4 regions of the Bradyrhizobium diazoefficiens genome follow, and region 3 is predicted to be linked to each of the others. Evidence: predicted binding sites of a transcription regulator. Region 3 holds the regulator's gene; each other region holds the start of a gene.

Region 1 (3,694 bases), 3.2 Mb from region 3:
GAAGAGATCATCGAGCTCGCGCAAGCGCGGAATCGAGCGGTCGATCACGGTGACTTCGGCACCAAGGCCTGCGGCCATGCGCGCGGCCTGTGTTCCCACCACGCCGCCGCCGAGCACGACGACGCGCGCCGGCTGCACGCCCGGGACGCCGCCGAGCAGCAGGCCGCGTCCGCCGGCCGATCGCTTGAGCGCGGCGCCGGCGGCCTCGATGGCGAGGCGGCCCGCGACTTCGCTCATCGGCGCAAGCAGGGGGAGGTGACCGGCCGCGTCGGTGACGGTTTCATAGGCGATCGCAGTGCAGCCGGAGGCGAGCAGGCCCTTGGCCTGTTCGGGATCGGGCGCGAGATGGAGATAAGTAAACAGGATCTGGCTTTCTCGGAGCTGGACCCATTCGCTCTTCTGCGGCTCCTTTACCTTCACGATCACGTCGGACTTGGCGAAGATGTCGCGCGCACTCGCGGCAATGGAGGCCCCCGCCCGCTGGTACACCTCGTCAGACGCGCCGATGCCGCTGCCGGCGCCGGTCTCGACCGTGACCTGATGCCCGGCCGCGACGTATTCGCGGACAGCGCCCGGCGTGAGCCCGACGCGATATTCCTGGACCTTGATCTCCTTGGGCACACCGACACGCATCCTGGGCTCCTTTTGATTCACCCGATGATCGTAGCGACGCAGGCAGTTTGGTTTCGTGCAAATATCCGCTAGCTTTGGCCTTCCCGCGCCGGTTTCGGTCGCGGAAGTGTCCTTTCACGCTGGAAACCAAATCTTGGGCCTCGACCGGAAAGATCTCGCCATTCTCGCGGAACTCACGACCAATGCGCGTGCCAGCCATACCGAGCTCGCCAACAAGGTCGGCCTCTCCAGCACCGCGCTGGCGCGGCGGCAGAAGGCGCTTGAGGATGACGGCTACATCCAGGCCTACCAGGCCGCGCTCGATCTGGCGCAGTTCGGCCTCACCACCACGGTGCTGGTGCGCATTGCGCTGGAGAGCCAGAGCGACGAGGCGCTGAAGGCGTTCGAGGCGGAGGTGGTGAAGTGCCCCTCCGTCGTGCGCTGCTTCCTGATGTCGGGCACCGACGACTACATCCTGATCGTGCTCGCCCGCGACATCCAGGATTTCGAGCGCATTCACCGTACCGAGCTGTCGCGCCTGCCGCGCGTGGCGCGGGTACAATCGAGCTTCGCGCTGCGCGAGGTCGTCAATCGCGCGGTGCCAACCGTGGTGTTCGGCGAGACGAAGCGGTAATTAGCACCAGTCTCAGCTTCCCCGGCTCTTCCCTTTCCGTCGAACGGAATGTTGCAACGACGAACGAGGTACTTCGTTCGGATGCGGCAATTCGAATTCTCTTTCGAGCCCTTGGTGGCCGATGTATCGTGCTGGAGAGCCGCTACCGGGATGTGCCGAAATCCCGGAAGTCATTGGCGGCCACTATGCCTACGGCGGGCATCGCGACTTTCTTCATTCCAGATACTGCGGCTGTGACGACTGGCTCGGCACGGCATGAACATTTGCTGCCATCATCTCGGAAGGAGACATCTCATGCATTTCTGCCTCACGGGACAATATACGCCACGCGCTCTCAACGCCATTTTGGAGAACCCTGCGACCAATCGCCAGGAGGCGGCAAGGAAAGTCATCGAGGCGGCGGGCGGAAAGCTGATCTCGATGTACAGCGTTGCGGCCGATGGCCCGGGCGTACTGGTGATCTTCGACGTGCCTGATCCGGGTGCGGCTCCGGCCATCTCCGGTCTGACCGTCGCCGCCGACACCCTCGAGAACGTAAAACTCACTCGGCTGTTCACACAGGACGAGATCAAGCAGGTGCGGCAGAACGCGGTCAAGCTGCGCGCCTCCTATAGCCCGCCGGGCAGCTGAGATCTGAACCGTTCCAGATGCGTGCCGCTGCGAACGGCGGCACGCGTCCGTGCCGGCTACGGCGGTTCCCCCTCGTAACGCTGTCGGCCTCAGCCACTGTCATCTAACTGTCATCGAATGTGCCGAGACCTGTCGGTCTCTGCACATTCGGGACCTGCCATGGACTATTTCAAGCGCTTCAACTTCCTGTTCGCCGCACCTGTTTTCGACGCCGACGACCTCGAGGGCGTCCGCTTCAACCAGATCATCGAGGAAATCCAGCGCTCCGGCTTCGAGGTGGTCCGGGCCCGCAAGCTGGAAGACGCCGAGATCGCGGTGCAGACCGACGCCGCGATCGGCTGCATGGTGGTGGACTGGAGCAAGAAGGGACTTGAGGGCAAGACCTCGGCATTGATCAACCTGATGCGGCGCCGCGGCCTCGACTTCCCGATCATCCTCCTGATCCGCCGCAAGCGGTTCGAGGACCTGCCGGTCGAGGTGCTCGACTTCATCGATGGCTATGTCTTCCTGTCGGAGGAGACGCCGACCTTCATTGCCAAGAATCTGATCAGCCGGCTCAAGCAATATGCCGAGACGCTGAAGACGCCGTTCTTCGGCGCGCTGGTCGACTATGCCGAGGAAGGCAACCAGCTCTGGACCTGCCCGGGCCACAATGGCGGCGTGTTCTACAACCGCAGCCCGATCGGCCGGGTCTTCGTCGAGCATCTCGGCGAATCCGTGTTCCGCGACGACCTCGACAATTCGGTGCTCGATCTCGGCGACCTGCTCACCCACGAGGGGCCGGCGCTGAGGGCACAGAAGGAAGCGGCGCAAATCTTCGGCGCAGAGAAGACCTATTTCGTGCTCAACGGCACCTCGACCTCGAACAAAGTCGCGCTCGGCGCGCTTGTCACCGACGGCGACCTCGTGCTGTTCGATCGCAACAATCATAAGGCCGCCCATCACGGCGCGCTGATGATCGGCGGCGGTATTCCGGTCTATGTCCCGACCATCCGCAACGCCTGGGGCCTGATCGGCCCGATGCGCTGGGACATGCTCGACGAGAAAGCCTTGCGCGAGACGATCCGCAATCATCCGCTGGTCACGGACAAGGACGCCTGGCGCAAGGAGCGGCCATTCCGCGTCGCAGTGGTCGAGCAATGCACCTATGACGGCACCATCCACAATGCCGAGATGATCCTGAAGCGCGTCGGCCATCTCTGCGAATATATCCTGTTCGACGAGGCCTGGGCCGGCTTCATGAAATTCCACCCGCTCTATGCCGGCCGCTTCGCGATGGGCCTCGCCAACCTCCCACCGGAGGCGCCGGGCATCATCGCGACGCAGTCGACCCACAAGCAGCTCGCGAGCTTCTCCCAGGCCTCCCAGATCCACATCAAGGACCGCCACATCCGCGGCCAGAAGCGCCGTGTCGAGCATCGCCGCTTCAACGAAAGCTTTATGCAGCACGCCTCGACCTCGCCATTTTATCCGCTGTTCGCCTCGCTCGACGTCGGCGCGCAGATGATGAAGGGGCGATCGGGCGAAGTGCTGTGGGACGATACGATCCGGCTGGGCATCGAGCTGCGCAAGAAGATCCGCGCGATGCGCCGGGAGTTCGAGGAGAAGGAGCAGAACCCGGATCGCCGCTGGTTCTTCGAGCCCTTCGTCCCCGATCGCGTCGCAATCCCAGACGTCAGCCGCCCCGGCGCTGCGCACAACGTCGCCTGGGAGACGCTGTCAACCGACGAACTCGCGACCAATCCCGCGCTGTGGCAGCTCGGGCCCGACAGCACCTGGCACGGCTTCCCCGGCATGGCCGAGGGCTTTGCCATGACC
Region 2 (3,694 bases), 3.8 Mb from region 3:
CCGCCCGATACATTGCCGATTTTGTCGGCGATATAGGTCGCGCCGAAATTCAGCCCCTTGTTGGCAAGCCCGTCATGCCATTCGTTGAACCATTTTGGAAACAGCCAGTCGGCCGCGCTCTCATCCTTGGCGCCGGCGAACGCGCTGGTGCTCGCGCACAATACCGCCGTGATCGCGAGCGAACATCGCAACACTCGCATGCGCTACTTCTTGAAGATGCCGGTGCGCCGCATGAACAGATAGGCAAGGCCGATCGAGCACACCATCAGCGCCGCCGCCCAGAGGAAGCCCTCGTCGACGTCGGTGAGCGGCAGGCCCTTGGTGTTCATGCCGAAGATGCCGGTGATCAGCGTCGGCGGCAGCAGCAGCGTCGTCACGATCGAGAGCGTGTGGAGGTGGCGGTTGCTCTCCTCCTCGTTCTTGAAGCGCAGCTCCTCCTCAAGCAGCCGGCTGCGCTCGCGGAGCTCCACGATGTCGTGATCGAGACCATCGAGCCGCTGGGCGAGCTTGCCGGCATGAATGCGCAAGGCCGGCGACAGATGATCGGTGTTCTTCTGGTCGAGCCGATGAAACAGCACGCGCAGGCCGGTGAGCTGGCGATGCAACCGCACGCAGGTCCGCCGCAGCCGGCCAAGGTCGCGGCGCATCTCCGGCTTCACATCATCGGCCAGAATTCGCTCCTCGATGCCGTCGACCTCCTGGCCGAGCTTGTCGGCCATCCGATCGAGGGTGTCGGCGACTTCGTCGACGATCTTTTCGAGGAGATGGGCGACGTTGTCGACGCGATAGCCGCCTTCGAGCACCCGGCGCGTCGCATCCGCCGAGCACAGCGCCTGGTGGCGGCCGGAGACCAGCAGATGCTCGGTCATGGCGAAGCGCAGGAACGCAGTCTCCTCGGTCGCGCTGTCGATATCGCGAACGAGATCGGAGAACACGCCGTAGACGCAGTGATCGATCACGTGAAGCTGCTGGAACGTGTCGTTCGACAGCAACAGATCGCGCGCCAATGGCGGCAACGTCGAGGCCGCGATCCACGGCCGCACGCGACCATCTGTCAAATTGAAATGCAGCCAGAGCCGGCCATCATGGCTGAGCTCGATCGGCTGATCGATCGGCAATGCCTCGGCGCTGCCGTCGCTGTGCAGACGGAACGCCCAGACCAGGCCGGGAATGGCCGGCGCAACATCCGACATCACGCTGGCAAGCTTTGCCGGCTCAGCCATGCTGACCCCCACATCATTGCAGCCCACGCCCCGGGGGGCCATTACTGGCCTCCTCCGGGTCCTTCACCTGCAGTCAATTACGCCTGTGTTACAGTTTGATGATGGCGCGCCGCCCTACTCCGCGGCCAGCCCCGTCGCGGCCGCGGCCTCCGCTTCCTTGACGTAGTCGTGGACGACACGGCCGAACGGCAGCGTCAGGTCGGCGATGTAGTGATGGGCGCCGATGCAGCGGCGGACCGGGAAATCCGCAACCGGGGCGTTGACATGCGGCACCAGATGCAGCCGGCCGGGACCCATCCAGGAGCCCTTCGGCACGATGTCGATCAGGTTGATCGCGACCAGCTGGCAGACCTCGAGATGGCCGTCGACGCCCGGGATCATCTTCAGATTGACTTGCGTCTTCGACAGCGTGGCGCGGGTGCGATCGCCGTTGCCGGCCATGCTCTCGTGCTTGTAGCCCATCGTCCCCATGGCAACGAGCTGGCCGGCATATTCCAGCGTGCCCGTCAGCGTGTCCTTGACGATCTCGAGTTTTGGATGGGCGTATTTCTTGGGAAAGCCCCAGATCTCGCGGCCGGCCGCGATCGGCGGATCATCGTCCAGATACATCTGCGAGACGAAGTTGACCTCCTCGCCGTGCAGCCGCGCCGGGATCACGAGACCGGATTCGGTGTAGCTGCCGAAGCCGGACGAGTCCGGCATCTTGATCCATTCATAATGCACGATCGGTTGCTCGATCGGCTCCAGCGGCTCAGGCAGGCCGGCGCGGATCAAGTCCGGATCGGTCTCGTAGGTGATGACAAGGAATTCGCGGTTGACGAAGCGGTACGGTCCGGCCGGATAGCTCGGCCCGGCGGCCGGCATGGACGGAAGCCTCAGCACGTCTTCCCTGCGCATCGCGGATCTCCTGTGTGATGTCTGTGATGTCGGCGCGGCCACATCTCGCCCGATGCAAATCGCTAGCCGTCCTCGTTGACTGCGATGTGAAGGATTTCCGTCAGCCGCACGACCTTCCGCCATTCTCGCTACGGTTCGCCTGCATGCAGAGGATGCATCGGCGCCGAATTTGTCATCACGCCGTCACCGCCGGACGCAATCGTCCGGGAAAGGCAGGAGGCATCACCATGGACGCCCGCACGTCGCAACCGACCCATCAGACCCATCAGCCTCCTGCGCGGGGCTGGCGCCCTGAGCGGTGCGACCGTGTCGCGCTGGTCTTGCAGGGCGGCGGCGCGCTCGGCGCCTACCAGGCCGGCGTCTACCAGGCGCTGCACGAGGCCGGCATCGAGCCCGACTGGGTCACCGGCGTCTCGATCGGCGCGATCAACTCCTCCATCATTGCCGGCAACAAGCCGGAGAAGCGGCTCGAGGCCTTGCGCATCTTCTGGGAGCGCATTACCAACCGCAAGATCTGGCACTACACGCCGGATGGCGACATCTTCCGCCAATGGCGCAACCTCTACAGCTCCTGGATGACGTCCGCGATGGGCCAGCCGGGCTTCTTCACCCCGCATCAGGTCAATCCCTGGCTCAGCCCGGTCGGCGCCCGGACCGCGACGAGCTATTACGACACGGCTGCACTTAAGGCGACCCTGCTCGAGCTCGTTGATTTCGACCTCATCAACGAGAAGAAGATCCGCTTCGCGGTCGGCGCGGTCAACGTGCTCTCAGGCAACTTCATCTATTTCGACAACGCCCATGACGAGATCGAACCGGAGCACATCATGGCCTCCGGCGCCCTGCCCCCGGCACTGCCGATGGTGCGGATCGGCACCGATCATTTCTGGGACGGCGGCATCGTCTCCAACACGCCGCTGCAGCATCTGCTGGACCAGGAGGACGCGCTCAATTCGCTGGTGTTCCAGGTCGACCTGTTCAGCGCGCGTGGCGTGCTGCCGCGATCGATCCAGGACGTGATGGCCCGCCACAAGGACATCATGTATTCCTCGCGCACCCGCCACAACACCGACGTCTATCGCCGCACCCATAATCTCAAGGTGCTGCTCTACAAGGCGCTTGCAAAGATCCCGGACGAGCAATTGTCCGAGGAGGATCGTAGCCTCAAGGCTAGCCTGCGCAACATGCCGGAGATCGCGATCCTGCATCTGATCTACCAGCAGAAGGCCTATGAGGGCGACGCCAAGGACCACGAGTTCTCAGGCACCTCGATGCGCGAGCACTGGACCTCTGGCTACGAGGACACCAAGCGAACGCTGAAGCGTCGCGACTGGATCAAGATGCCGGAGGAAGGCATGGGGCTCGTGGTGCACGACGTGCACCGGGAGACGGAGAGCGCGTAGTTCTATCCTGCTCGTCATTGCGAGCGAAGCAATCGCAAGTAGCACGCGGCTACCTCCAGGTCGTCATTGCGAGTTGGGACCAGCATTGAGGGGCTGACGCGCGCTGGATGAAACTTTTCGGGGGTGGAGAGAGGCGGTAGATTGGGGCGCCGTCGGCAAAGAGGTCGATTA
Region 3 (3,694 bases):
TTGGCCTGCCGCGCTCGTTGGTGATCAAGCGGATCGCCTATCGTGCCGCGCGCTCCGGTCTCATCACCGGCGTGCTGCTCGCCACCGCCCGCGTCGCCGGCGAAACCGCGCCGCTGCTCTTCACCGCGCTGTCGAACCAGTTTTTCAGCCTCGGCCTGAACAAGACTATGGCGAACCTGCCGGTCACCATCAACAACTTCGTCCAGAGCCCCTATGCTTATTGGAAGCAGCTCGCCTGGAGCGGCGCGCTGCTGATTACGCTGACCGTGCTTGCCCTGAACATTGGCGCGCGCATTCTTGGCGCCGAGAGGACCGCAAAATGAGTGATCTTTCCGTATCGATGAGCGCGGCCGGTGGACTGCCGCAGGCGCCGGTTCTGCCGGAGGCGCCCGCCAAGGTGACGGTGCGCAACCTCAACTTCTATTACGGCGAGCACCACGCGCTGAAGAACATCAATCTGGCGCTCGGCACCAACCGCGTTACGGCCTTCATCGGCCCGTCGGGCTGCGGCAAGTCGACCCTGCTGCGTATCTTCAACCGGATGTACGACCTCTATCCGGGCCAGCGCGTCACCGGTCAGCTGATGCTCGACCAGACCAACATCCTCGACCCCAGGCTCGACCTCAATTTGCTGCGCGCCCGCGTCGGCATGGTGTTCCAGAAGCCGACGCCGTTCCCGATGACGATCTACGAGAATATCGCGTTCGGCATCCGTCTCTACGAGAAGATCTCGAAATCGGAGATGGACGACCGCGTCGAGAAGGCGCTGCGCGGCGGCGCGCTGTGGAACGAGGTCAAGGACAAGCTCAACGCCTCCGGCCTGTCGCTCTCCGGCGGCCAGCAGCAACGCCTCTGCATCGCCCGCACGGTCGCGGTGCGGCCCGAGGTGATCCTGTTCGACGAGCCCTGCTCGGCGCTGGACCCGATCTCGACCGCCAAGGTTGAGGAGCTGATCCAGGAGCTGTCCGAGAACTACACGATCGCGATCGTGACCCACAACATGCAGCAGGCGGCGCGCGTCTCCGACAAGACCGCCTTTATGTATCTCGGCGAGTTGATCGAGTTCGACGACACCAGCAAGATCTTCACGTCGCCGACCGACCGGCGTACGCAGGATTACATTACCGGCCGGTTCGGCTGAGGAGACGGGACATGGGTTCTGAACATACCGCAAAGGCCTTCGACACCGACCTCCAGGAACTCACTCGCCTGGTCGCCGAGATGGGCGGCATCGCCGAGCGCATGATCGTCGATTCCGTCGACGCGCTGATCCGCCGCGACGTCGCGCTCGGCCAGCGCGTCGTCACCATCGACGCCGAGCTCGACGCGCTCCAGAAGAAGATCGAGGAGCGCGCCGTGCTCACGATCGCCCGCCGCCAGCCGATGGCGGTGGACTTGCGCGAAATCGTCGGCGCCATGCGCGTCGCGACCGATCTCGAGCGCATCGGCGACCTCGCCAAGAACATGGGCAAGCGCGTCGCGGCGCTGGAGACGGATTTCCATCCGCTCAAGCTGTTCCGCGGCCTCGAGCACATGACCGACCTCGTACAGCAGCAGGTCAAGTCGGTGCTGGACGCCTATGCCGCGCATGATCTGCCGGCGGCGATGGCGGTGTGGAAGGGCGACGAGGAAGTCGACGCCATCTGCACCTCGCTGTTCCGCGAACTCCTCACCTACATGATGGAGGATCCGCGCAACATCTCGTTCTGCATCCATCTGATGTTCTGCGCCAAGAACATCGAGCGGATCGGCGACCACGCCACCAACATTGCCGAGACCGTGTTCTACATGATCGAAGGCCAGGCCATCACCGACAAGCGACCGAAGGGCGACATGACGACCTTCGCTACGACGGTCCCCAATACTTGAAATACTTGAATCCTTAAGGAGCGACGACCCCATGGGCGCACGCATTATGGTGGTTGAGGACGAGGAAGCTCTGACCGAGCTTCTCCGCTACAACCTCGAAGGCGACGGCTATGACGTCGAGACGGTGATGCGCGGCGACGACGCCGACACCCGCCTCAAGGAGCACATCCCCGATCTGATCGTGCTCGACTGGATGCTGCCGGGCCTGTCAGGCATCGAGCTGTGTCGCCGGCTGCGCGCGAGGTCCGACACCAAGCAGCTGCCGATCATCATGCTCACCGCGCGTGGCGAGGAGAGCGAGCGGGTGCGGGGCCTTGCGACCGGCGCCGACGATTACATCGTCAAGCCGTTCTCGGTGCCCGAGCTGCTGGCGCGCGTGAAGGGCCTGCTGCGGCGGGCGAGCCCCGAGCGGCTCGCTACCGTTTTGGCTTTCGGCGACATCGAGCTCGACCGCGAAAAGCGCCGCGTGGCGCGCTCGGGCCGGCCGATCGATCTCGGCCCGACCGAATATCGCCTGCTGGAGTTCTTCCTGGAGCACCCCGGCCGCGTGTTCTCGCGTGAGCAGCTGCTCGACAGCGTCTGGGGCCGCGACATCTATATCGACGAGCGCACTGTCGACGTCCATATCGGCCGTTTGCGCAAGCTGCTCAATCTCGGCCGCGAGCAGGACCCGATCCGCACCGTCCGCGGCGCGGGTTATGCGCTCGATGATCGATTCGCGAAGGCCGAGCAGGCGTAGTTGATTTAGCGAGCTATTGCCGCAACATCGGTGTCGTCCCGGACAAGCGTAAGCGTAGATCCGGGACCCATAACCACAGGACTTGTTGCGTGAAAAAGGTAGCTCCGAGTCCCCGTAACCACATCTTGCGGCGGTTGTGGGTCCCGGATCTGCGCGCGCTGTTGGCGCGCTTGTCCGGGACGACATCGGACGTGTTGAGCCGTCATCATGTAACGGATGCAATCAGCCAGATCAGCTAACTCAGCGCGGGCCCGGCTTCGCCGGCGCACGCCTGCGATCCGCTGCCGGCTGATACGCCACCCGTGAGTGCTGCGCGCAGTAGGGCAGCCCGGAGAGCGCCTTGCCGCCGCAGAAGAAGAAATCCGGGCTCGAGGGATCGCCGACCGGCCAGTGGCAGGTCGCCTCGTTCAATTCGAGCAGCGACAGCCGCTGGCTCATCGGCACCACGTTGTCGTAGGTGACCGGTTCAGCCTCGACCTCGACCTCGAAGGCCTGCGCCAGCGCGGTGTTGCCGCGCGCGATGGGCCTGCTCACCCGCATCATGTGCTGCGCGGGACGTGCCTTGCGCGGCCGCGGAGCTGCCGAAGACGGGCTCTTGGCGCGGCCGGACAGGCCGAGCCTGTGCACCTTGCCGATCACGGCGTTGCGGGTGACATTTCCAAGCTCAGCGGCGATCTGGCTGGCCGAAAGTCCGGCCTCCCAGAGCTTTTTCAGCTGCTCGACGCGATCATCCGACCAGGTCAAAACGGTCATTGCACCCTTTCCTTCGTCGCGCGCCTACCATCCTGGGGCCGCACAACGAATGCCTAAGCCTCGAAAAACCCGTGCCGCCAGAATCCCTTAAGGCTCGCCGGGCGCAATGAGACGCCCGAACGTTTACGCCGGTACATGAGGACTCTTGGGATCAGAACCGCTGCACGAGATGTCGTATCTGACAAGCCAAACGCTACAATATGGCGTGAGTCACGCGCAAGAGTCCGCCGACTCGCTTCCACATGTTCCGTGGCCAAAACTCCGCAAATCTGGCACCGCAAGACTACGGAATCAGCGTTTCGCGGGGCTTTCCGGGCGGCATTGACACTCGTG
Region 4 (3,694 bases), 1.3 Mb from region 3:
GTACGCGCGAATTCAAGCAGGCGGAGCACCACGAAGCGCAGCCATGGCGACGGCGATGTATTCTCGGCGGCAAAGAAATTCAGGCAAAAAGCAAAGGCGGCGCCAGTCAGCGTCCCCACATAGCTGATCAGCAGGGTCTCACCCAGCATCTTCAGCCATTTGCGCCAGCCCCAGAGCCACTCGCCAACATCGGTCCAGACGCGCTGGCCGCCGTCGAGCGTGAGGATGCGGTCGAAATAGCTGACGAAGTTGCCGAAATGGGTGAAGAGCGTGCGTAGGTTCACCTCCGCGCCGACCGCGGCGAGAAGCAGCGCCGCGGCGAACACCGCGGCTCCGAACAGCAGACGCCAACGCCTGCGCGCAACCGCTTGGCTGTAAGCGGCATTGAGCGTCGCCAGTTGCTGCTCGGGAAGGATCGAAACCGCGATGGTCATTGGTCAAAGAGGACCCGTCAAAAGAGAAAGAGCCGGGTCCATCGACCCGGCTCCAGTGCGTCGTCCCAAAAACTCAGGACGCCTTCTTCTTACGCAGTGCATCGACGAACTTGATCAGCTCGATCGTGCCATCCCAGTCCTTGGTGGTGGCGGGATGAAAACCCTTCTTCTGGCCGTCCTGGAGGCGGTCGAAGGCAGCCTTGTCCTTGGCCGGCGCGTCGAAGAACGCCTTGGCGATCGCCGCCTTGGCCTCTTCCGGCAGGTCGGAGTTGTAGGCGTAGGGGCCGTTGATGATCGGCGCCGACTTGTGGATGATGCGGAAATCGTCCTTCTTCATCGGCGAACCGTCGGCATTCTTCAGCATGCCCTTGGTCAGCATCTGCGCCAGCGTCGAATCATCATCGCTGGTCCACTGGTTGGCGGCGACATCCACCGTGCCCTGCGCCAGTGCCAGGATCGCGTTCTCATGACTGCCGGTGAAGACGACCTTGCTGAAATAGGTGTCGGCATCCGGGATGCCCATCTTGTCGAGTTCGAAGCGCGGCACGTTGTTGCCCGAGGTCGAGTTCGGGTCGACGAGGCCGAGGTTCTTGCCCTTGAGATCGTCGACCTTCTTGTACGGGCTGTTCGCCTTGACGAAGAACACCGAATAGTAGCCGGTCGAGCCGTCGGCGTTGATGTCGTTGGCGAAGGCGTCGGTCTTGACACCGGTCAGGCGGGCGCGGGCGAACGAGGCCGAGCCGTAGCTCGCAATGTGAATGTTGCCGGCGCGCTGGCCTTCGATGACCGCGGCGTAGTCGTTGGCGATGCGCAGCGTGACCTTCACGCCCAACTCCTTGGAGAGATAGCTCATGAACGGCGCCCAGCGCTCGGTAACGCCCGAGGCGTTTTCCGCCGGAATGACCGCGAAGGTCAGTTCGGGATATTTGGCTTTCCAGTCCTCGGCCGAGGCCGAAGTCGTGAACGCGAGCGCGGCGGCGCCGGCAAGAACCAGTCTGCGAGTGATCATGATACCCTCTTCATCGGTTGGGGTCGGTTGACGCAAAATAGGACATTCAACAGGTGCGACGCGGGCTCAGGCGGCGGCCGCCGTTCCGAGCGCCGGGACGCCCTCGGGCATCGGAGCAGGAGTGCCGCCCATGACGTCGGCGGCTTCGAGATCGTAGAGCTCACGCGCGACAAGGTCGGTCAGCGCGGACGGCGCGCCGTCGAACACCACGCGGCCCTGCGCCATGCCGATCAAGCGATCACAATAGCTGCGCGCGAGATCGAGCGAATGCAGATTGCAGATCACGGTGATGCCGAAGTGCTTGTTGATGCGCAGCAGCGCATCCATAACGATCTTGGTGTTGCGCGGATCGAGCGAAGCGATCGGCTCGTCGGCAAGAATGATGTCGGGCTGCTGCACCAGGGCGCGGGCAATCGCCACGCGCTGCTGCTGGCCGCCGGAGAGCTGGTCGGCGCGCTGGGCGGCGAGCGAAGCGATGTCGAACTGCTCGAGCGCCGACATGGCCAATGCCTTGTCCTGCTCGGGCCAGATCTGCGACAACGAGCGCCAGGCCGGCATCGTGGCAAGGCGTCCCATCAGGACATTGGTCAGCACGTCGAGCCGGCCGACCAGGTTGAACTGCTGGAAGATCATCGCAGATCGCGCCCGCCACTGCCGCAGCTCCTTGCCGCGCAGCGCGGTGACGTCGAGGCCGTCGAACAGGATACGGCCCTGGGTCGGCGTCACCAGACGGTTGATGGTCCGCAACAGCGTCGACTTGCCGGCGCCGGAGCGCCCGATCACACCGACGAAGCCGCCGGGGGAGATTTGAAACGAAGCGTCGTCCACCGCGGCTTTTGCGCCGAAGCGGCACGTCAGACCTTCCACCACCAGCATGCAGGGCTCCAGAGTAGCTGGGACCCACCGCTAACGCTGGCGCTTGACACTTGTGTGACACGTGGACCGCGGTGCGGCGATCCTACGCACTTCGTCCCCTGTCATCGCGTCGTCATGACATTGTCATCAAGCCGCTCGATGACGGGCGGCCGCCCTCGAATTCTTGGATGCAGCATGGCCAAGGTGCTTTCGGTCCAACCGACCATCGATCCCATGGCGAAGCTGCACGAGACCAGGCTCGGCGCCTATACCGAGGTCGGCGCGCGCACCATCCTGCACGAAGTGACGATGGGCGATTACTCCTACGTCGTCAACGACGCACAGATCACCTACACCACCATCGGAAGGTTCTGCTCGATCGCGGCGATGACGCGAATCAATCCGGGCAATCATCCGATGCATCGCGCTACGCAGGCGCACTTCACCTACCGCTCCAGCGCCTACTTTCCGGGCGAGAGCGACGACACCGATTTCTTCGACTGGCGGCGCCAGCATCACGTCCATATCGGCCATGACGTCTGGATCGGCCATGGCGCCATCGTGCTGCCGGGCCGCAACATCGGCACCGGCGCGGTGATCGCGGCCGGCGCCATCGTCACCAAGGACGTGCCGGCCTATACCATCGTCGCCGGCAATCCGGCGCGCATCGTGCGGCGCCGGTTCTCGGAAGAGGCTGCCGGACGGCTTGCCAGGCTGGCATGGTGGGACTGGGATCACGACAAATTGCGTGAAGCGCTGCCAAATTTCCGCAAGCTCTCGATTGAAGATTTCCTGACGGCATACGAAGCAGGGGCAGGTTCCTCTGCCAGCAAACGAAGCGCGGTCGCGTGACAGACATTTTCATCGAGGGTGGCCGGACCCTGATCGGCTCCGAGCTCGCCGAAACCTCCCTTGCAGTATCGGGCACCGACATCGCGCAGATCGATGCATCGCGCGGCCGCGCGCGGCTGGCGATCGATGCGCGCAACCTGCTGGTGCTGCCGGGCATCGTCGATCTGCACGGCGACGCCTTCGAACGGCAGATGATGCCGCGCGCCGGCGTCGATTTCCCGATCGACGTCGCGCTGGCCGACACCGATCGCCAGGTCATCAGCAACGGCATCACCACGGTGTTCCACGCCACGACCTGGTCGTGGGAGCCGGGCCTGCGCAGCGGCGACAATGCAAGGCGTCTGCTCGAGGCGATCGAGCGGCAGCGTCCGCATTTCGCCGCCGACACCCGCTTTCACCTGCGGCACGAGACCTACAATCTCGACGCCGAGGCCGAGATCGGCCAATGGCTCGCCGAGGGGCGCGTCGACCTGTTCGCCTTCAACGACCACATGGACGGGGTCGTTGCCGACATCTCCAATCCGCGCAAGCGCAACCGCATGGT

What was found. The regulator PhoB, encoded in region 3, activates phosphate uptake and scavenging genes when phosphate is short. The targets are predictions, from matches to a motif close to TGTCATNNANCTGTCAT.
Region 1: JJC00_RS26180 (Orn/Lys/Arg decarboxylase N-terminal domain-containing protein) is a predicted target of PhoB. The motif match lies at 1,974-1,990, and genes of this name have one in related genera.
Region 2: JJC00_RS23610 (acetoacetate decarboxylase) is a predicted target of PhoB. The motif match lies at 2,291-2,307, and genes of this name have one in related genera.
Region 4: phnC (phosphonate ABC transporter ATP-binding protein) is a predicted target of PhoB. The motif match lies at 2,430-2,446, and genes of this name have one in related genera.

What each region holds. Positions count from the first base shown of each region.
Region 1 covers NZ_CP067102.1:5,590,480-5,594,173, forward strand. Annotated here, with positions in the region: gene ald (alanine dehydrogenase) at 1-633, opposite strand, end outside; gene JJC00_RS26170 (Lrp/AsnC family transcriptional regulator) at 767-1,246, shown strand; gene JJC00_RS26175 (GYD domain-containing protein) at 1,541-1,876, shown strand; gene JJC00_RS26180 (Orn/Lys/Arg decarboxylase N-terminal domain-containing protein) at 2,036-3,694, shown strand, end outside.
Region 2 covers NZ_CP067102.1:5,015,796-5,019,489, forward strand. Annotated here, with positions in the region: gene JJC00_RS23600 (carbohydrate porin) at 1-200, opposite strand, end outside; gene JJC00_RS23605 (transporter) at 204-1,223, opposite strand; gene JJC00_RS23610 (acetoacetate decarboxylase) at 1,338-2,120, opposite strand; gene JJC00_RS23615 (patatin-like phospholipase family protein) at 2,348-3,523, shown strand.
Region 3 covers NZ_CP067102.1:754,401-758,094, forward strand. Annotated here, with positions in the region: gene pstA (phosphate ABC transporter permease PstA) at 1-323, shown strand, start outside; gene pstB (phosphate ABC transporter ATP-binding protein PstB) at 320-1,141, shown strand; gene phoU (phosphate signaling complex protein PhoU) at 1,153-1,869, shown strand; gene phoB (phosphate regulon transcriptional regulator PhoB) at 1,901-2,608, shown strand; gene JJC00_RS03490 (GcrA family cell cycle regulator) at 2,849-3,361, opposite strand.
Region 4 covers NZ_CP067102.1:7,541,180-7,544,873, forward strand. Annotated here, with positions in the region: gene phnE (phosphonate ABC transporter, permease protein PhnE) at 1-434, opposite strand, end outside; gene phnD (phosphonate ABC transporter substrate-binding protein) at 508-1,443, opposite strand; gene phnC (phosphonate ABC transporter ATP-binding protein) at 1,510-2,319, opposite strand; gene JJC00_RS35200 (chloramphenicol acetyltransferase) at 2,494-3,150, shown strand; gene JJC00_RS35205 (alpha-D-ribose 1-methylphosphonate 5-triphosphate diphosphatase) at 3,147-3,694, shown strand, end outside.